4 regions of the Rhizobium sp. BK491 genome follow, and region 2 is predicted to be linked to each of the others. Evidence: predicted binding sites of a transcription regulator. Region 2 holds the regulator's gene; each other region holds the start of a gene.
What was found. Region 2 encodes PhoB, which activates phosphate uptake and scavenging genes when phosphate is short. Its sites were predicted from a motif close to TGTCATNNANCTGTCAT; they were not measured.
Positions count from the first base shown of each region.

Region 1 (5,216 bases), 710 kb from region 2:
CCTGCGCCAGAATATCCTTCAAGGCCGGCAGCAGTGCATGCAGCTCGTCCTTGAGCGTGAAGGGCGGATTGACGATGATGAGGCCGGAGCCGGTAAGCCCGGTGAAGCCGCGGTCGCTTTTGACGCTCAGCTCGGCGCAGAGCATCTTCGGAATTTCCAGTGCCTGCAGCGCCTCGTGAAATGGCTTGATCGGCGCGTCCTTCTTGATCGGATACCAGAGGCAATAGGTGCCACCGGGAAAGCGGCGCGAGGCCTTTGCGAGCCCATCGATCAGCCGCTCATATTCGCCTTCTTCCTCGAAAGGCGGGTCGACGAGCACGATGCCGCGCTTTTCCTTCGGCGGCAGATGCGCGCCGAGCGCCAGCCAGCCGTCGAGCTCGGTAATGCGGGCGTGGTGATCGCCCTCAAACAGCCGGTGCAACCGCTGGAAATCGTCCGGATGCAGTTCCATCGCCGAAAGCCGGTCCTGCGGGCGAAACAGCATGCGGGCGAGTTTCGGCGAGCCGGGATAGAGCCTGACGCCGCCTTCGGGGTTCAATTCCCGGATGGCGGCAAGATAGGGCTCCAGAAGCTCGGCGACCTGCGGCACGAGTTCCGCCTCCAACACCCTGCCGATGCCATCGCGCCACTCGCCGGTCTTCTGCGCTTCCTCGGAGGAGAGATCGTAGAGCCCGATGCCGGCATGCGTGTCGAGGACGCGGAACGCCTTGTCCTTGTTCTGCATGTAGCGGACGAGGCGCGCGAGGATTGCGTGTTTCAAGACATCGGCAAAATTGCCCGCGTGGTAGATGTGCCGATAGTTCATTGTCGGTGAAGTCCGCATGAATTGTTGAGATGGGCCGGATTGTCTCTAGTGGCCGGTCCCTGCTTGAAATATACAAACCTCATGAACATTGCGACCCCCATCCAAGCCAAATCGCGCGTCGGCCACACGGCCTGTCCGCATGACTGTCCTTCCACCTGCGCGTTGGAGGTCGATCTGACTGAAGACGGCAGGATCGGCCGGGTTCGCGGGGCCAACGACCATTCCTATACCTCGGGCGTCATTTGCGCCAAGGTCGCGCGCTATGCCGAGCGGCTTTACCATCCTGATCGCCTGATGAAGCCGCTTCGCCGCGCCGGCGCCAAGGGCGAGGGGCGCTGGCAGGAGCTTTCCTGGGACGCGGCGCTGGATGAAATCGCCGAGGCCTTCGTGAAGGCGGAAGCGAAAGACGGCAGCGAGGCGATCTGGCCTTATTTCTATGCGGGAACGATGGGCTGGGTGCAGCGCGACTCCATCGAGCGGCTCCGCCACGCCAAGCGCTATTCCGGCTTCTTCTCGTCGATCTGCACCAATCCGGCCTGGACCGGCTTCACCATGGCGACAGGCGTGCTGCGCGGCCCCGATCCGCGGGAAATGGGCCGCACGGATTGCGTCGTCATATGGGGCACGAATGCCGTGGCGACGCAGGTCAATGTCATGACCCATGCGGTGAAGTCCCGCAAGGAGCGCGGCGCCAAGATCGTCGTCGTCGATATCTACGACAACCCGACAATGAAGCAGGCCGACATGGCCCTGATCGTCAAGCCGGGCACGGATGCGGCCCTTGCGTGCGCCGTCATGCACATCGCCTTCCGCGATGGCTATGCCGACCGCGACTACATGGCCAAATATGCCGACGATCCCGCCGGCCTCGAAGAGCATTTGAAGTCGAAGACCCCGGCATGGGCTGCTGGCATCACCGGCCTTTCGGTTGATGAGATCGAAGCTTTCGCCAAGCTCGTGGGAACGACGAAGAAGACCTACTTCCGCCTCGGCTACGGCTTTACCCGTCAGCGCAACGGCGCGATCGCCATGCACGCGGCAGCCTCGATCGCCGCAGTTCTCGGTTCCTGGCAATATGAAGGCGGCGGCGCCTTTCATTCGAACAGCGATATCTTCCGCATGGACGCGAGCGAACTCACCGGTCGCGCCATGAAGGATCAGGATATCCGCATGATCGATCAGTCGCAGATCGGCCGCGCTTTGACCGGCGATGCCGTGGCGCTGCGCCATCGCGGCCCGGTGACTGCGATGCTTGTCCAGAACACCAATCCGGTGAATATCGCACCGGAGCAGCGGCTGGTGAAGCGTGGTTTTGCCCGCTCCGACCTCTTCGTGGCTGTACACGAGCAGTTCATGACCGATACGGCCGAGATGGCCGATATCGTCATCCCCGCCACCATGTTCGTCGAGCATGACGACATCTACCGCGCCGGCGGGCAGAACCACATCCTGCTCGGTCCCAAGCTTGTCGAGCCGCCGCCGACCGTTCGCAGCAATCTCTTCGTCATCGAGGAGCTCGCCAAACGCCTCGGCGTCGCGGATCGCCCCGGCTTCGGCTTCTCCGCCCGCGAGATGATCGACAGGATTTTGTCGAGGAGCGGTCTGCCGGATTACGATTACTTCCTCGAACACAAATGGTTCGACCGCCAGCCGGATTTCGAGGAGGCACATTTCGTCAACGGCTTCGCTCATCCCGACGGCAAGTTCCGCTTTCGCCCCAATTGGACCAATCAGCCGGCGCCGAACCGCCCGCCAGCATCCGTCGGTCTGCTCGGCCCTCATGTCGAGCTGCCGGAGTTTCCGGACCAGGTCGATGTGATCGAGGTGGCCGACCCCGAGCATCCTTTCCGGCTTGCCACCTCGCCCTCGCGCAATTTCCTGAATTCGAGTTTCGCGGAAACGAAGACGTCACGGCAGAAGGAAGGCCGTCCAGAGGTGATGATCAATCCGGCCGACGCCGAGCGGCTCGATATCGTCAATGGCGAGTTGATCCGCATCGGCAATGGCCGCGGCGATATCCGCCTCCACGCCCGCGTGACGACGGAAGTGAAGCCCGGTGTGCTGATCGCCGAGGGGCTCTGGCCGAACAAGGCTCATGTCGACGGCGAGGGGATCAATGTGCTCACCGGCGCGGACCCGGTCGCGCCCTATGGCGGCGCGGCTGTCCACGACAACAAGGTATGGCTTCGCAAGGACGTGGCATGAGTAAATTCGAAAACGCGAAAGCCGAGATCGTCAGCGAAAAGACGCTGGCGGACCAATGGACGCGGCTGAGTACCTTTGAGGTCGATTACACGGATTCACGAGGCGAAAGACATCGCCTGAAGCGCGAGGTCTATCATCGCACGCCGGCGGCCTGCATCCTCCTCTATGATCCCAAGCGCGAAACCGTGGTGCTCGTTCGGCAATACCGTCTGCCGGCCCGGCTGGTCGGCGAGACGTCCTGGATGATCGAAGTGCCCGCCGGATTGCTCGACGGCGACCAGCCGGAAGCCGCGATCCGCCGCGAGGCCATGGAGGAGACCGGCTTTCGTGTGCGCGACGTCCGCTTCCTGTTCAAGGCGATGACCTCGCCCGGCTCATCGACGGAGGTCATTCATTTCTTCGCCGCCGTAATCGACACGTCCGACCGTGTTGCCGATGGCGGCGGGCTTGCGGAAGAGCATGAGGATATAGAGGTGCTGGAAGTTCGCCTGCCCGATGCGATTGTCATGATCGAGAAGGGCGATATCTGTGACGCCAAGACGATCATGCTGCTGCAATGGGCGACCTTGAATGTCGCCAGCCTGAAATAGGCGGCTGCGTGGGTGGGAGCTTGCTCTCCCATTCATCACATTGTCACGAATCGAGCTTACCGGGGCATGCGGCCGAAGACACTCGAATGCTTCCGCCCTTCCTTCGCTTATGGATGTTTCAGGAGAAAGCCGATGTGGCTCAGCAATTTCACGCTCGTTCTTCCTCATGAAGTCGTCGAGAAGGGCGCAGTGCGCATCGAGGACGGCGTGATTGCCGAAATCTGCTCGGAGCCGGTGGCGCAGCCAACGTTCGATGGCGGCGGCCGCTTGCTGATGCCGGGCTTCGTCGATCTGCATTGTGACATGGTGGAGCGCGAGATCGCGCCGCGGCCGAATGCGATGATGCCGATCGATTTCGGCATTCACGAGCTGGACAAGAAGCTGGCGGCGGCTGGCGTCACCACGGCCTTTGCAGCGCTCTCCTTTGCGACCGAAAGCGTCTACGGCCATGTCCGTTCGCTCGAAACCACCTCGGCGGTGATCCGCGGCATCGGCAGCCTGCGCGATGAGCTCCTGATCGACCACCGTGTCCATGCACGCTACGAAATCACCAATCTCGGCGCGGCGCCGACCCTGGAGCGGCTGCTGGAAGAAGGCTCCGTCGATATGATTTCGCTCACCGACCACACGCCGGGGCAGGGGCAGTATAACGACATCGAAAGCTATATCCGCAGCATGTCCGAGCGTCGGTCCATGTCGCGCGAGGCGGCCGAGGAGGTCGTGGCAAAGCGCATCGCACAGCGCGGGGACCCTGAGATCGAACGCAAGCTGCATGACGTGGTTGAACTTGCGCTGAAGCACAAGCTATCGCTCGCCTCGCATGACGACGACAGTGCCGAAAAAGTCGCCGCGATGCACGATCTCGGCGTGACGATCAGCGAATTTCCGGTGACGGGACCTGCCGCGGAGGAAGCCTGCCGTCGCGGTCTCTGGACCCTGATGGGCGCGCCGAACGCACTGCGCGGCCAGTCCATGTCCGGCAATCTCAGCGCCCTGGATGCGGCGCGCTCCGGCTTGCTCGGCATCATCGCGGCTGATTATCACCCGGCGGCCTTTGTGCCGGCGATCTTTAAGATCGCCGATGTTGTTGCCGGCGGTCTGCCGGCGGCGGTTGCGACGGCAACCTCCACCGCTGCCCGTTCGGCCGGTCTGACGGATCGCGGTGAGATTGCTGTCGGTCAGCTTGCCGATCTGGTCGCTGTCGAGCCCGGCTCGGTTCACCGCATCCGCGCCACCTTCCGCGGCGGCCGCATCGTCTATAGCGACGGCACGCTGCATCCGCTGATGGCAATTGCAGCTTGAGGAAGGCGGTTGAAAGGCGAATTGAGGCGTCCCGCGACCCCCTTCATCCGCCCTTCGGGCACCTTCTCCCCGAGGGGAGAAGGTGTTTTTGCTAGCCGCACCAGCTCGGCAGAAGTATCTCACTGAGAGGGTGACGTTTCCACCTTCCAATGAAGTTACACAGCTCCGGACGGGATCAGCTTCGTTATTGAAATGGTAGCATCCGAAGCGCTCCCTCCTTCTCCCCTTGGGGAGAAGGTGCCCGAAGGGCGGATGAGGGGGCTGTTCGACGCCAGAGCTCCGCAATTACTCCGCGTCCCCAAGTAGTGACAAAA
Region 1 is NZ_JACIAR010000002.1:1,119,370-1,124,585, forward strand. It holds gene FHX05_RS13370 (23S rRNA (adenine(2030)-N(6))-methyltransferase RlmJ) at 1-805, opposite strand, end outside; gene FHX05_RS13375 (molybdopterin oxidoreductase family protein) at 887-3,010, shown strand; gene FHX05_RS13380 (NUDIX domain-containing protein) at 3,007-3,600, shown strand; gene FHX05_RS13385 (alpha-D-ribose 1-methylphosphonate 5-triphosphate diphosphatase) at 3,733-4,902, shown strand; gene purN (phosphoribosylglycinamide formyltransferase) at 5,188-5,216, opposite strand, start outside.
Region 1: a site for PhoB is predicted at 3,631-3,647, ahead of FHX05_RS13385 (alpha-D-ribose 1-methylphosphonate 5-triphosphate diphosphatase). Genes of this name have one in related genera too.

Region 2 (5,216 bases):
AAGGCACGCACCGAGCGGGAAACCGCCGCCGATACCCTTGGCGACCGCCATGATGTCAGGCTTGATACCGGACCATTCATGGGCAAAGAGCTTGCCGGTACGGCCGACACCACACTGTACTTCGTCGAGGATCAAAAGCAGGCCGTGCTCATCGCAGATCTCCCGCAGCCCGCGCAGGAATTCGTTTGTCGCCGGGCGGATACCGCCCTCGCCCTGCACCGGCTCTATCAGGATAGCGCCCGTCGCATCGGTAATGGCAGCGCGGACGGCGTCGAGATCACCGAAGGGCACCTGGTCGAAGCCCGGTGCCTTCGGGCCGAAACCTTCGATATATTTTTCCTGGCCACCGGCGGCGATCGTTGCGATGGTGCGGCCGTGGAAGGCGCCTTCGAAGGTGATGATATGGAACTTCTCGGGATGTCCCTTGGCGAATTGATAGCGCCGCGCAGTCTTGATGGCGCACTCCAGCGCCTCCGCGCCCGAATTGGTGAAGAAAACCTTGTCGGCGAAGGTCACTTCCGTCAGCCGCTTCGACAGCTTCTCCTGGCCGGGCACCTCATAGAGGTTGGACAGGTGCCAGACCTTGTCGGCCTGCGCCTTCAGCTCGGCGACAAGATGGGGATGAGCATGACCGAGCGAATTGACCGCGACGCCGGCTGCGAAATCGAGGTAGCGTTCGCCATTCTCAGTGACCAGCCAGACGCCCTCGCCTCGCTCGAACCGCAGCGGAGCGCGCAAGTAGGTGTCGTAAAGCGGCGTGGTCTCGGCCATGGCCATATCTCCTGATCACAACTTTAAGGACCGATCGCTTCCATTTGATGAAACGGGTCCGAAAAAATCAAAAATGCCGCCTTGCGGCGGCTTGGGCACTATTGATGTTTTGCACCGCGATGTCAACAAAACTGCCGTTTTAGCAGGTGCGAGAAAACGCTTGCCGGCAAAAGAGATGCGTCGGGCGGCGCCTATGGCAGAAATGCCACGCCCGGACAGCAAGTTGGGGAAAACCTCGAAATCGATTCCTCAAGATTCCCGCGACTCTTGTCACGGAGTCAGCCTCACACTAGGTTAAAAACCAATTGCTAGACTGCATGCGGCGGAACTAGTCACCACAATTTTAGAGCGTTTCGCGCCTCGATACCATGCGAGGCAATGGTGAGGGATTCTGCCATCGGAAACGCGACAGCGGAGACAGGGCATGAATTGGACAGACGAACGCGTCGAGAAGCTGAAAAAGCTATGGTCCGAAGGGTTGAGCGCCAGCCAGATCGCTGCGCAGCTCGGTGGCGTGAGCCGTAATGCCGTCATCGGCAAGGTGCATCGCCTGAACCTCCCCGGCCGAGCGAAGGCGGGCGGCGCGACAACCGCAGCGCGCACGCCGAAGCGCAGCGCAGCGGCACCTCGCGCTGCGACCTACGGATCGCGCGTTGCTACCCGCACGGTGGTTGCCCGCCAGCAGGGCGCAACCATGCTGAAGGAAGAGATCGAGATCGATTCCGTCAACGAAATCCAGTATCGCCCGGCATCGAACGTCGTCGTTCCGATCTCCCGCCGCCTCGGCCTGACGGAACTGACGGAGCGCACCTGCAAGTGGCCGGTCGGCGATCCGCTGAAGGACGATTTCCATTTCTGCGGCAACGAGAGCCCAGATTCATCGCCTTACTGCACCTACCATCAGCGCCTGGCCTACCAGCCGGTGCATGAGCGGCGTAGGCCGGCCCAGCCGCGTGGCTGAGAGGCTTGATGACTAAGATAAAGAAACGGGCCCTTGAGGCCCGTTTTCTGTTTCCGCCGCTATGTTGATGCCTGATCGGGTATCGCCGTTCAGGCCTCCATGGAGTAGCCCGCGCCGCGAACGGTGCGAATGACATCCTGCATATTGGAGAAATTGAGCGCCTTGCGCAGGCGGCCGACATGGACGTCGACCGTGCGTTCGTCGACGTAGATATCGTGACCCCATACGCCGTCGAGCAGCTGCGAACGCGAGAAGACCCGGCCCGGCGAGGACATCAGGAACTCCAGCAGGCGGAATTCCGTCGGCCCCAGCCGCACTTCGCGGCTCTTGCGGTGGACGCGATGGGTTTCGCGATCCAGCTCGATATCGCCGCAACGCAGCACTGTGGAGAGAACCTCCGGGCGGGCACGCCGCAGCATCGCCTTGACGCGAGCCATCAGCTCCGGCGTAGAGAACGGCTTGACGACATAATCGTCCGCGCCGGTCGAAAGCCCGCGCACGCGCTCGCTTTCCTCGCCGCGGGCCGTCAGCATGATGATCGGCAGGCGCTCCGTCTCCGGCCGCATACGCAGCCGGCGGCAGAGCTCGATGCCCGATACGCCGGGCAGCATCCAGTCGAGGATCAGGAGATCGGGGATGCGCTCCTGGAGACGCAGCTCGGCCTCATCGCCTCTGAGGATCGTGTCTACCTCGAAGCCTTCGGCCTCAAGATTGTAGCGCAGCAGAACGCTGAGCGCTTCCTCGTCTTCTACAACAGCAACTCTCGGAACCATGCGCCTATGGTCTCCTTTCTTCGCTTTCGGATTATTCGGTCACTGCGCCGACGGTATTGGCGGTATCGTCCTTCGGGCGCTCGCCTTCCGGCTGCGCGCCCGTCGCCATGTAATAGATCGTCTCGGCGATGTTGGTGGCATGGTCGCCGATGCGCTCGATGTTCTTGGCGCAGAAGAGAAGATGCGTGCAGGTGGTGATGTTGCGCGGATCTTCCATCATGTAGGTCAGCATCTCGCGAAAGAGCGAGGTGTACATGGCGTCGATTTCCTCGTCGCGTTCGCGGATCGATACGGCCTTGTCCGGCGAGCGGGTCGCGTAGACATCCAGAACTTCCTTGAGCTGGCTCAGCGCCAGTTCGGAGAGATGCTCGATGCCGCGGGCGAGACGGCGCGGGACACCGGTGCCCTGGACGGCGATGACGCGCTTTGCGGTGTTCTTGCCGAGATCGCCGACGCGCTCCAGATCGGATGCGATGCGGATCGAGCCCATGATTTCACGCAGGTCCGCCGCCATCGGCTGACGGCGGGCGATGGTAACGATCGCCTTGTCGCCGACTTCGCGCTCGGCATGGTCGAGAACGACGTCGTCGGAGATGACCTTCTGGGCCAGGGCAGCGTCGCTATTGACCAGCGCGCGTACGCTGTCGCTAACCATCTGCTCTGCCAGGCCGCCCATTTCAGCAATGCGGCGCGTCAGGAACTTCAGGTCTTCGTCATAGGCAGAGAGAATGTGAGTGGAGACCATTTTTCTATCCTCAAGGTGAACTGTGTGAAATGAGCCGCGCGCCTGACATCATCAACCAAAACGGCCCATGATGTAATCCTGCGTGCGGAAATCGTCGGGATTGGTGAACATCTTATCGGTGTCGTTCTCCTCGACCAGATGGCCGAGATGGAACATTGCGGTACGCTGCGAGACGCGGGCTGCCTGCTGCATGGAATGCGTCACGATGACGATGGTGAAATTCTCCCGCAGCTCGTGGATGAGATCCTCGACCTTGGCGGTCGCGATCGGATCGAGCGCCGAGCATGGCTCGTCCATCAGGATGACCTCCGGACTGACCGCGACGGCGCGGGCGATGCACAGACGCTGCTGCTGACCGCCCGATAGACTCGTGCCGGCATCATGGAGCCGATCCTTGACCTCGCCCCAGAGACCGGCCTTCTGCAGGCTGGTCTCGACGATATGCTCGAGATCGGCCTTTGAGCGATGCAGGCCATGGATGCGCGGGCCGTAGGCGACGTTCTCAAAGATGGACTTTGGGAACGGGTTGGGCTTCTGGAAGACCATGCCGACGCGGGCGCGCAACTCCACCACGTCGATGCTGTCGTCGTAGACATCCTGATCGTCGAGCGTGATTTTGCCGGTGACCCGGCAGGTCTCGATCGTATCGTTCATGCGGTTGAGGCAGCGCAGGAAGGTGGACTTGCCGCAACCGGAAGGGCCGATCAAAGCCGTGACGGTATTGGCGCGGATCTTCAGATTGACGTCGAAGAGCGCCCGCTTGTCGCCGTAGAACACAGAAACGTCCTGGCCGATCATCTTGTAAGGGATCGTGGTCATCTTCTTGGCCAAGGCTCTTTCGCTTGCGGCTTCCGTCATCATGTTCATTCCCCGGCCCTCCCTTACCAGCGCCGCTCGAAGCGGCGGCGCAGCAGGATGGCACCGATGTTCATCGCGACGAGGAAGAAGAGCAGGACGATGATGGCGCCGGACGTTCTTTCGACGAAGGCACGCTCGGCTTCGCTCGCCCACATGTAGATCTGCACCGGCAGCGCCGTCGAAGGATCGAGCGGCGATGCCGGATAGTTGGCGACGAAGGCGACCATGCCGATCAGAAGCAGCGGCGCAGTCTCGCCAAGCGCGTGCGCAAGCCCGAGGATCGTGCCCGTCAGAATGCCGGGCATCGCAAGCGGCAACACGTGATGGAAGACCATCTGCATGCGCGATGCACCAAGACCGAGCGCTGCGCTGCGGATCGACGGCGGCACGGCCCGCAACGCCGAGCGTGTGGCGATAATGATCATCGGCAGCGTCATCAGGCTCAACACGAGACCGCCGACCAGCGAGGCCGAGCGCGGCAGACCCATCATGTTGATGAAGACCGAGAGACCCAGCAAGCCATAGACGATCGATGGGACGGCCGCGAGATTGTTGATATTGACCTCGATCAGGTCCGTCAGCCGGTTCTTCGGCGCGAACTCCTCCAGATAGATCGAGGCGGCGACGCCGACCGGCAAGGCAAGCACGAGAACGGTCAGCATCAGGTAGAACGAGCCGATCAGAGCGACGCCGAGCCCGGCGGCTTCGGGCCGGCTCGAGTTGCCCGACAGGAAGAGACCGCTGTTGAAGGCCTTGTAAAGCGCGCCGCTTTCGCTGAGTTGCTTCATCCAGGCGACCTGGCGGTCGGATATCTTGCGATCCTTCTCATCGACTGTCAGATCGATCTGGCCCTTGTTGGCTGAATCGATATTGGAGCTGGCAAGAAAGGTGACGTTCTGCGTCGTCCCTATCATCGAGGGATTGGCAACGACCTTGTCGCGCAGCGCGATCCTGGCACTGTCCGACACCATCGCCGTTGCCTCGCGAACGAGCGCGCGATTGGCGGGATCGATGCTCAAGGCTTTCATCAGCGCGTCGCGCACCAATACCGGGTAGTTGGCTGATACCAGCACCTTCGGATCGCTGGCGCGCTTGCCTGCGGGGTCGA
Region 2 is NZ_JACIAR010000002.1:412,730-417,945, reverse strand. It holds gene FHX05_RS09930 (aspartate aminotransferase family protein) at 1-771, opposite strand, end outside; gene FHX05_RS09925 (GcrA family cell cycle regulator) at 1,196-1,732, shown strand; gene phoB (phosphate regulon transcriptional regulator PhoB) at 1,822-2,505, opposite strand; gene phoU (phosphate signaling complex protein PhoU) at 2,537-3,250, opposite strand; gene pstB (phosphate ABC transporter ATP-binding protein PstB) at 3,302-4,117, opposite strand; gene pstA (phosphate ABC transporter permease PstA) at 4,132-5,216, opposite strand, start outside.

Region 3 (5,216 bases), on a different contig from region 2:
ACGACGCGCTTGCGCTCGGCAATCTTCGCGGCGGCAAAGATAGGCTTCATGACGAAGCCCGAACGGAAGACGAAGCGGTTGAGCTCGTCCATATAGGCGTCGAAATCGGTAATCGGGCGCAGCGCGACGCCGCTGTCTGCTGCTGCCTTTGCCACGGCGGGCGCGATGCGCAGGATCAGGCGCGGGTCGAAGGGCGAGGGGATCAGGTAATTCGGCCCGAAGACCGGAGTTTCACCGGTATAGGCCCGCGCCGCGACATCGGAAGGCTCCTCGCGGGCAAGTGCTGCGATGGCGCGCACGGCGGCCATCTTCATCTCTTCGTTGATCGTCTTGGCGCCGCAATCGAGCGCACCGCGGAAGATATAGGGGAAGCAGAGGACGTTGTTGACTTGGTTCGGGAAGTCCGAGCGGCCGGTGCAGATCATCGCGTCGGGGCGGGCGGCGCGGGCGAGATCCGGCATGATTTCCGGCGTCGGATTGGCGAGCGCCATGATCAGAGGCTTTTCGGCCATCTGCGCCAGCAGTTCGGGCTTCAGCACGCCGGCGGCGGAGAGGCCGAGGAAGACGTCGGCGCCGGGAATGGATTCGGCCAGCACACGCTTGTCGCTGTCCTGAGCGTAGACGGATTTCCACTCGTCCATCAGGACGTTGCGGTCCTTGTAGACCAGGCCTTCGATATCATGGACCCAGATGTTCTCGCGCCTGGCGCCGAGAATGACGAGCAGGTTGAGGCAGGCCAGCGCGGCTGCGCCCGCGCCGGAGGCGACGATCTTGACCTCTTCGATTTTCTTGCCGGCCAGTTCCAGTCCGTTGAGGATGGCGGCGGCGACGATGATGGCGGTGCCGTGCTGATCGTCGTGGAAGACCGGAATTTCCATTTTCTCGCGCAGGCGGCGCTCGACGTCGAAGCATTCCGGCGCCTTGATGTCTTCGAGATTGATACCGCCGAAGGTCGGTTCGAGCGCCGAGACGGTGTTGACCATCTCATCGACCGTCGGGGCTGCGATTTCAATGTCGAAGACATCGATGCCGGCGAATTTCTTGAAGAGAACGGCCTTGCCTTCCATGACTGGCTTGGAAGCGAGCGGGCCGATATTGCCGAGGCCGAGCACCGCCGAACCGTTGGAAATCACCGCTACGAGATTGGCGCGGGACGTGTAATAAGCGGCCGTTTCCGGGTTGTCGCGAATGGCAAGACAGGGCGCGGCGACGCCGGGCGAATAGGCAAGCGCCAGATCGCGCTGGTTGCCGAGCGGCTTGGTGGCCTGGATTTCAAGCTTGCCGGGGCGGGGATAGCGATGGAAATAGAGCGCCTGTTCGTCGAAATCGCCACTCGCCATGTTTTCGGCTTTTTTCGAAGTGTCGTGCGTATCCATCTCTCGGTCTCCATTCCTGCCTGCGCTTTGAGTCTTCTGCATACATCAATCGCTTCGCCTTCACAGTATGCAATTGAGGTCACAAAGCGTTTTTGTCGTGACAAAACTGAATTGCCTTTTTGCAAGAATTGAGCGGCGCGCGTCCCTTGGATCGAACGCTGCGCTCGTGGCTGAGCCGTCAAGCACAGGGATTGTCATCTTCCTGAAACACGAGTCTGGTTTTGGAATAGCCAACGTAGGATAGGGCACGGACATATAGTTCGTGAATGAAAACATGGACCCCCGGCATTTCCGAACGCTATTCATTTCTGACGTGCACCTCGGCTCGAAGGCCGCCAAGGCGGACTACCTGCTCGACTTTCTCCGTCATCACGAAGCCGATACCATCTTTCTGGTCGGTGACATCGTGGATGGCTGGAGACTGAAGCGAAACTGGTATTGGCCTCAGCACTGCAACGACGTAGTCCAGAAGCTCCTGCGCAAGGCGCGCAAGGGCACGCGCATCGTCTATATACCCGGCAATCACGACGAATTCCTGCGTGACTTCCCCGGCATGCATTTCGGCGGCATCGAGGTGGCGCAGCGCGCCATGCATGAAACGGCCGACGGCAAGAAATATCTCGTGCTGCATGGCGATGAATTCGATGTCGTCGTCCGCAATGCCCGCCTGCTCGCCTATCTCGGCGATTGGGCCTATGACATGGCAATCCTGATCAACATCGGCCTTGCAGCGGTACGCCGCCGCCTGAACATGCCATACTGGTCCTTCTCGGCCTGGGCGAAACTGCAGGTTAAGCACGCCGTCAATTTCATCGGCGAATTTCAGCGTGTCGTCGCCGAAGAGGCCAAGCGCAACGATGCCGATGGCGTCATCTGCGGCCATATCCACCATGCGGTGATCGAGGATCTCGATGGGATCCGTTACATCAACACGGGCGACTGGGTGGAAAGCTGCACGGCGATTGCCGAGCACGAAGACGGCACGTTCGAGCTGATTACCTGGCAGAATATTCTCGAGACGGAACCGGTTGGCTCACCTGTCGAGGAAATGCCGCGGGCACTCGGGGCACAGGCAGCATAATTCTGCGCCTGTTCACAGGCTTGCTAATAGCTTGTCATAATTATTGAACGCCTACAGCTTCGGTTTTTCCGAAACGGTACGGTTTGGCCATTTCTCGCCATAGTCGTATTCTCGATAGCGTGATAGGGACAAAGTAAGTTCCCTTCAGGTCTGTCATGATTCCCGCGATCAAGTCCTTCCAGGGCGAGGGTGCGCCTCCATATTTCCGCTTGCGCACTGCCTTGTCCTACTGCGCTCCGTTGTTCGTCAACGGAATTGCCCTGCCGTTTTTCCCCGTCTGGTTGGCGGGGCTGAATTTCAATGATCATGAGATCGGCCTGGTGCTCGCCATTCCTATGGTCGTTCGGGTGCTCGTGACACCCATCATCGCGGTGCTCGCCGATCATATGACGGAGCGGGCGGATGTGCTGCTATGGTCGGGTGCACTGTCGCTGTTGACGGCTGTCGCGCTCTATTGGACGAGCGACTTCTGGCCGGTGCTTCTGGTCTACGGCATTCAGGGGGCCACCTACGCGCCCTACGTGCCGGTGGTTGAGTCGATCGCCATGTCGGGCGTGCGCCGCTGGGGCTTCGACTATGGCTCGATGCGGGTCTGGGGATCGATCACATTCATCCTGTCGACCCTTCTCGGCGGCCAGCTGATCGGCATGTGGGGCGGCACTACTGTCTTGCCGGTAATGGTGGCCGGATTCATTCTGACGACGCTGATGGGGTTTTTCGCCCCGCGCATCGGGCCGACGCGCCGGCGCAACCTGCCGATCAATCTGCAATCTCCGACCGGAAATCTGCGCTCGCCGCACTTGCTCATCACCATGATCGGCGTGTCGATCCAGCAATCGAGCCATGCGATGCTCTATACGTTTGCATCGATCTATTGGCATAGGCTTGGCTTTTCCGGCGCGCAAATTGCTGTCCTATGGAGCATCGGCGTTGCGGCTGAGGTGATGGTTTTCTTCCTGTCGAAGAAGCTTAGTCGGCGGTTCAGCGCTTGGACATTGATCTTTTTCGGCGCGACCATGTGTATTTTGCGCTGGATCCTGTTTCCGATCAATTTCGGCTTCTTCGGCTATTTCATCCTGCAGTGTTTTCATTCCTGTACCTATGCCTGCGTCCACACAGGCATTCAGCGTCGCATCGTGGCCTCAGTGCACGAAACGCAGGAATCATCGGCCCAAGGGGCGTATTATTTTTACAACGGCATGTTCTTAGGGTTGATGACCCTTGCATCCGGCTATCTCTATGCCTGGCTTGACCTCGCCAGCTATTATGTCATGGCGGGCATTGCAGCTTTCGGGCTGGTCATGGTCATTTTCGCCTACGGGCTGCAGGCCAGGACGCCGGCAATCGGCGGCGGCGCTCACGGCGTATCCTGATGCGGCGCAACAAATTCATTTGGATATCAAAAAGCCGTGACATAAGTTGGCGTCGGCGCGAGATGGAAATTCCACGCGTAGTCGGTGTATTAAGCATTGACCACGCGGGCTCACCGAGTCGGCGTATGTTGTGCCAGATTTGAAAGACGCATGAGTTTGAAAGCAGCCGAGCAAAGGTCCGACGCACCGAAGATCGATGATGCGCCCGAAGGCGCAGGCCATCGCTATCGGCTGCAAGGCAATTGGCGCAGCGCCAATGTGCATGGCGTGCTGCGACAGATCGAGCAGCTGTCCAAGCGCAGTTCCGGCGGCGACGTGGTGATCGATCTTTCCGGTCTTTCGGATGTGGATACGGCGGGTGCGCTGCTGATCCGCCGGCTGAAGGAAAGCCAGGAAGCGCACAAGGCTCACGTTACGATCGAGGGTTCCAATCCGCATATCGACGAATTGCTGACGACTTTCGACGCGCATCCGGACGATGAGGCGGCAGCGGCGAAGCCGAGGAAATCATGGGCAGAGCGTGTCTTCGCGCCTATCGGCGAAAGCGTCTACGATATCTGGGGCAATCTCATTGCCGCCATGTATATACTGGGTTCGGCCGTGCGCGGGGGTCAGCTCAAGTTTGGCCGCGGCAGCGGCGTTTCGCCAGCCTCGATCGTCAATCAGATCGATCATATGGCTGTGCGCGCCGTTCCGATCATCCTGCTGATGTCGTCGCTGATCGGAGCGATCATCGCCCAGCAAGGCGCTTTCCAGCTGCGTTATTTCGGCGCGGAAATCTTCGTGGTCGATCTGGTCGGCATCCTGCAATTGCGCGAAATCGGCGTGCTTCTGACCGCGATCATGATTGCCGGCCGTTCCGGCAGCGCGATTACCGCCGAAATCGGCTCCATGAAGATGCGCGAGGAAGTGGACGCGCTGAAGGTCATGGGCCTCAACCCCGTCGGCGTGCTCATCTTTCCCCGGCTGGTGGCGCTGACGGTGGCCTTGCCGCTGCTGACGGTTATTGCCAACTTTGCCGCGCTCTTTGGCGCTGCATTGGTGTCCTGGGCCTATTCCGGCATCACGTTTGCGACATTCATCTCGCGCCTTCATGAGGCCGTCAGCCTTTCGACGATCATTTCAGGCATGATCAAGGCGCCGTTCATGGCGCTGGTCATCGGCATCGTCGCTGCGGTTGAAGGATTGAAGGTGGGAGGCAGTGCCGAATCTCTTGGTCAGCACGTGACGTCATCCGTGGTGAAGTCGATCTTCGTCGTTATCCTCATGGACGGGCTTTTCGCCATGTTCTATGCGGCAATCGATTTCTGAGGGACGATAACGATGAGCGCGCTTCACTCGGAAATTCCATTGGAAAAGGATGAGCACGGCAGAGACATCGTGCTG
Region 3 is NZ_JACIAR010000001.1:492,885-498,100, reverse strand. It holds gene FHX05_RS02520 (NADP-dependent malic enzyme) at 1-1,376, opposite strand, end outside; gene FHX05_RS02515 (UDP-2,3-diacylglucosamine diphosphatase) at 1,651-2,457, shown strand; gene FHX05_RS02510 (MFS transporter) at 2,613-3,830, shown strand; gene FHX05_RS02505 (ABC transporter permease) at 3,981-5,141, shown strand; gene FHX05_RS02500 (ATP-binding cassette domain-containing protein) at 5,154-5,216, shown strand, end outside.
Region 3: a site for PhoB is predicted at 1,569-1,585, ahead of FHX05_RS02515 (UDP-2,3-diacylglucosamine diphosphatase). Genes of this name have one in related genera too.

Region 4 (5,216 bases), on a different contig from region 2:
TCGCCAGTTTCCGCAAGGTTCAATGGCAGTCGCTGTCGATCAATTTCGTGATGATCTTCTCGCCCAATACCTTCAGGGGCGCCCCGCACGCCTGGCTCGCCACCCTGACCGACACGTCCGCCACCTCCGAACAGGAAGCAGCTATCCTGAGGAAAGTCACGAATACCTACCCGACTATCACAAGCGTCCGCGTCAAGGATGCTCTCGATGTCGTCAACACGCTTGTGGGACAACTCGCGACGGCCATTCGTTCCGCCGCATCTGTCGCGCTCATCGCGTCAGTGCTGGTGCTGGCCGGTGCGCTCGCCGCCGGCAACCGCGCCCGCACGCACGATGCCGTCATCCTCAAGACGCTCGGCGCAACGCGCGCAACATTGATCCGTGCCTTCAGCTACGAATACCTGATCCTGGGCGCGGCAACCGCCGTCTTCGCCTTGATCGCGGGTGCTGCCTCCGCCTGGTATATCGTCAGCCGCATCATGCACCTGCCCTCGGCCTTCCTGCCCGACGTTGCCCTCTCCACGCTGATTATCGCCCTGATTTTGACGGTCGGTATCGGCCTGATCGGTACTTGGCGGATTCTCGGGCAGAAAGCAGCGCCCGTTCTGCGCGAACTCTGATTCGTCTTTGCGCATTAACCGAACGCGATGAATCGGCACGATATTACGCCGATTTAACATGGGGCCGACCGCTAGACCCTTGTCTACAAGGCCCGAAAGCCTCATATTCTGTGCAGGCATGCTGAGCTCCGCAGCGGCGCCTGGGCCTTGAAGGACCCGACACCGTAATCAAATCGGAGCTTGAAAGAGGAAAACATGGCTGACTTTCGCAATTACCAAAACCGGGCGCAGAGCGGTGCGCAATCCGGTGCGATGATAGACGAGGGCCTTCGAGCCTATATGCTCAAGGTCTATAACCTGATGGCGCTGGGTCTGGCGATCACGGGTGTTGCCGCCTATCTCTCCTTCTCGCTCGCTTTCGCAAACGGACAGATCACGGCTTTCGGCCAGGCGATCTATCTGAGCCCGCTGAAGTGGGTGGTTATTCTCGCCCCGCTGGCAATGGTCTTCTTCCTGAGCTTCAGGATCAACCGCATGAGTGTGGCCGCCGCGACGACGACCTTCTGGGTCTACGCCGCGCTGGTGGGCCTGTCGCTGTCGTCGATCTTCATCATCTACACCGGCCAGAGCGTCGTGCAGACCTTCTTCGTGACCGCCGCCTCCTTCGGCGCGCTGTCGCTCTACGGCTACACGACCAAGCGTGACCTGTCGGCGATGGGCTCATTCCTGATGATGGGCCTCTTTGGCCTGATCATCGCGACGCTCGTCAACATCTTCCTGGCTTCGTCAGCCCTGCAGTTCGCCATCTCCGTGATCGGCGTCCTGATCTTCGCAGGCCTCACCGCTTACGATACGCAGCGGATCAAGGAAATGTACTACACCGCCGATGATGCGACGGTGGCTGGCCGCAAGGCGATCATGGGTGCCCTGTCGCTCTACCTCGACTTCATCAACCTGTTCATGTTCCTGCTGCAATTCATGGGCAACCGCCGTTAATCGCAAGGCATGAATGAGATACGAAAAGGCGGCTTCGGCCGCCTTTTTTGTTTGCTCGGGCGCACGCCCTGCGATTTGATAGCGCCCGTCACAAATTCGCAGATCAGGCAATAGAAGCAATGTCCGTCAGCCTCCGCAGTGCAACCTCAGACGACCTTCCCCATATCACCGCCATCTACAGAGATTCCGTCCTCAACGGCACGGCAAGCTACGAAATCACGCCGCCGGGCCAGGAGGAAATGACGGCCAGATTCGAGGCGATCCGTGACAAGGGTTATCCCTATCTCGTCGCGGAAGACGATGCCGGCGCGTTCCTCGGCTATGCCTACGCCTCATCCTTCCGCACGCGGCCGGCCTATCGTTGGATGGTGGAGGACTCGATCTATCTGGCGCCGGAGGCTCGAGGGCGCGGCATCGGCCGGTTGCTGCTCGATGCGCTCGTCGAAAGCTGCCAGACGCTTGGCTTCCGCCAGATGATCGCCGTCATCGGCGGCGCCCATCCCGCCTCCGTCGCCGTACACCGCGCCGCAGGCTTCACCGAAACCGGCCTGTTGAAAGGCACCGGCTACAAGCATGGCCGGTGGCTGGATACGATGCTGATGCAGAAGGCGCTCGGACACGGCGCGGAAACCGATCCGGATCCTTCGGTTTATCCGGGGACATTGTTTGTGGGATAGTATCTGACCCGCCAGTCTGCAGAGCCGCCTAGCCCGCTGCGGAAACGCGCAGAAACTACTTCTCCACCAGCTTCAGCTGCTTGTCGAAAACCTTCAGCACTTGATTCAGGTCATGACCACGTTTCAGGATCATGCCGCTGGTATTGACGACGGAAAAGGCGCCCTGCTTGGCCGAGAGCTTCGGATTCTTTTCGATGCGGAAGAGCGGCATCTCGCCGGAGCGCTTGAAGACGGAGAAAACCGCTTTGTCCTTTAAATGGTCGATGGCGTAGTCGCGCCACTCGCCCTCGCCGACCATGCGGCCATAGATCCAGAGAATCGCATCCAGCTCCCGGCGATGAAACATCACCGGCAGCGGGTCCTTGCTCTGTTTGTATTCTCTGAGATCAACGACGACGGATGAATTAGTATCGACGGAACGGCTTTCACCGTGTCTCAAATCCGGCTGATCAGTCATCAATCCCCCAGGGGCTATCTCATGACAGGAGAATGACAGTTTGCCTCAGCCACATCAAATTGCAAGACGGGTGGCGGCTCACAATTTCTTTCCCAGCTGTGAAAGCACCTCGTCAGCGCCGCATTTCAGCCAAAACGACGCCCAATTTACGGGAAGTATAGGGAACCGTTTGGCGCCGCCGCGTCAAACGGCCCGGCCGGGGCGCATCGATTAAACCCCAGCCCCGAATGCGTCCTCGCCGGGCACCTCCCCTTTTCGGCGCTAGCCGAATGAAGGGCTCCAGAAAAAACCGCTCAGCCGTCCGAGCCCACAGTCAAGACAGTCGCCCCCAGGATGGCGGCCGGATCGCCCGCAGGCGTCGATGCCTGCAGCAGAATCGCGAGGCCTCGCCGGCCGGCTTTATCGAGCACGGTAGAGGGCAGCACTAGGCTCATAGCCTTGCCGTCCCACATGCCCACCGTCTCGACATCGGAGACGGCATGCATATAGGCAATCTGCTGGCCGGTATTTTCGCCGCCCTTCGGCGCCACCATCTGCTCCTTGTCGAAATAGACGGCAACCACATTGGCCTTGCCCTGCCCGGCTCCGATCTTGATCTCCAGCTCGTCGCCCTTCATGGCGGCACTGACCGGAACCATCAGGCCCTCACCAAGGCGCTCAAACTCGTCGAGCTTGACGTTGATGCCACTGAGATCGGCACCGTTCATATGGTCCCTGCCATTGACGATCGCCTGTGGCGTATAAACCCCGCTGCGGCCCATCGTCCGGGCATAGGCATACTGGCGCGCGGTATTGTCCTTGGACGCCATGGTGTCGTTCCAGCCGAGGTAGTTCCAATAGTCGACATGGTAGGCAAGCGCCACGACATTGCCCTGGCGGATCAGCTTGCGAAAGGCCGCGTCGGCGGGGGGACAGGACGCGCAGCCCTGCGAAGTGAAGAGTTCGACGACGCCCTTGATTTTCGGAGCCTCCTGCGCATGCAGCGAACTTGCCAGCGCGATGCCTGCCAGAAGTGGAACCAAAAATCGAAGGCGCATTCTATCTCTACCTCTGCATCCAATCTCGAGCGCCGTCTGCCTACACGGGCTCTGCAAAACTCGCGCTTCTTGGGGCGACCAGGCCACATCAAGCCCGAAAAATCTGAAACAAGAGATAATAGTTTAACGCGCTGACGCAAAGTCACGATGGGGTGAGGCCGGAGTGAGCGGAAGTCTCGCCGTACACATCACCGTGAAAAACAAGAGGCCGCCGGAAGAGTTTTCCCGCGGCCTCCAATAACAGTGTTGAATGCCTATCAGGCAGCGAGATCGCGCAGAACCGTCTGCAGGATGCCGCCATTGTTGACGTAGATGACCTCATCCAGCGTATCGATGCGGCAGATGATCGGAACATCCTTCACGGAGCCGTCGCCATAGGTGATCTTGGCGATCTTGCGCTCGCGCGGCTTGATGTTTTCCAGGCCTTCGATCGTGACCAGTTCATCGCCCTTCAGGCCGAGGCTTGCCCAGGTGGTGCCTTCCTCGAAGACGAAGGGGATGACGCCCATGCCGACGAGGTTCGAGCGGTGGATGCGCTCGAAGGACTGTGCGATCACGGCGCGCACGCCGAGCAGGTTCGTGCCCTTGGCAGCCCAGTCGCGCGACGAGCCGTTGCCGTATTCGACACCTGCGAAGATGACGAGCGGAACGCCCTCGGCCTTGTACTGCATGGCCGCATCGTAGATCGACGTCTCTTCCTTGGACGGATAATGGATGGTGTAGCCACCTTCCTTGCCGTTCGGGCCGAGCATGTGATTGCGGATGCGGATGTTGGCGAAGGTGCCGCGCATCATGACTTCATGATTGCCGCGGCGCGTGCCGTACTGGTTGAAGTCGGCGACGCCGACGCCATGGCCGATGAGGTAGGAGCCGGCCGGCGAGGCAGCCTTGATCGAACCGGCCGGCGAAATGTGGTCGGTGGTGATCTTGTCGCCGAAAAGGCCGAGAACGCGAGCGCCCTTGATGTCGGAAATGCCGGCGCCCTTCTTGCCCATGCCTACGAAGTAGGGTGGGTTCTGCACATAGGTCGAGTTGTCGTCCCAGGCATAGGTCTGGCCCGGAGGAACCTGCACGGCCTGCCAGTTGGCATCGCCCTTGAAGACGTCCGCATACTTGGTCTCGTAGAGCTCGCGGGTGACGTATTTCAGGATGAATTCCTGTACTTCCTGCGAGGTCGGCCAGATGTCCTTGAGGAACACCGGCTTGCCGTTCTGGTCTTCGCCGATCGGCTCCTTCGTCAGGTCGAGCTGCACCGAGCCGGCGAGCGCGTAGGCGACGACGAGCGGCGGCGAAGCGAGATAGTTCGCCTGGACGTCGGGCGAGATGCGGCCTTCGAAGTTGCGGTTGCCGGAGAGGACGCCCGATACGATCAGGCCCTTATCGTTGATCGTCTTCGAGATCGGCGCCGGCAGCGGGCCGGAATTGCCGATGCAGGTGGTGCAGCCGAAGCCGACCAGGTTGAAGCCGAGCTTGTCGAGATCGGCCTGCA
Region 4 is NZ_JACIAR010000005.1:197,073-202,288, forward strand. It holds gene FHX05_RS22755 (ABC transporter permease) at 1-620, shown strand, start outside; gene FHX05_RS22760 (Bax inhibitor-1/YccA family protein) at 816-1,556, shown strand; gene FHX05_RS22765 (GNAT family N-acetyltransferase) at 1,676-2,233, shown strand; gene FHX05_RS22770 (DUF2794 domain-containing protein) at 2,289-2,690, opposite strand; gene FHX05_RS22775 (thioredoxin family protein) at 2,984-3,727, opposite strand; gene acnA (aconitate hydratase AcnA) at 3,985-5,216, opposite strand, start outside.
Region 4: a site for PhoB is predicted at 2,712-2,728, ahead of FHX05_RS22770 (DUF2794 domain-containing protein). Genes of this name have one in related genera too.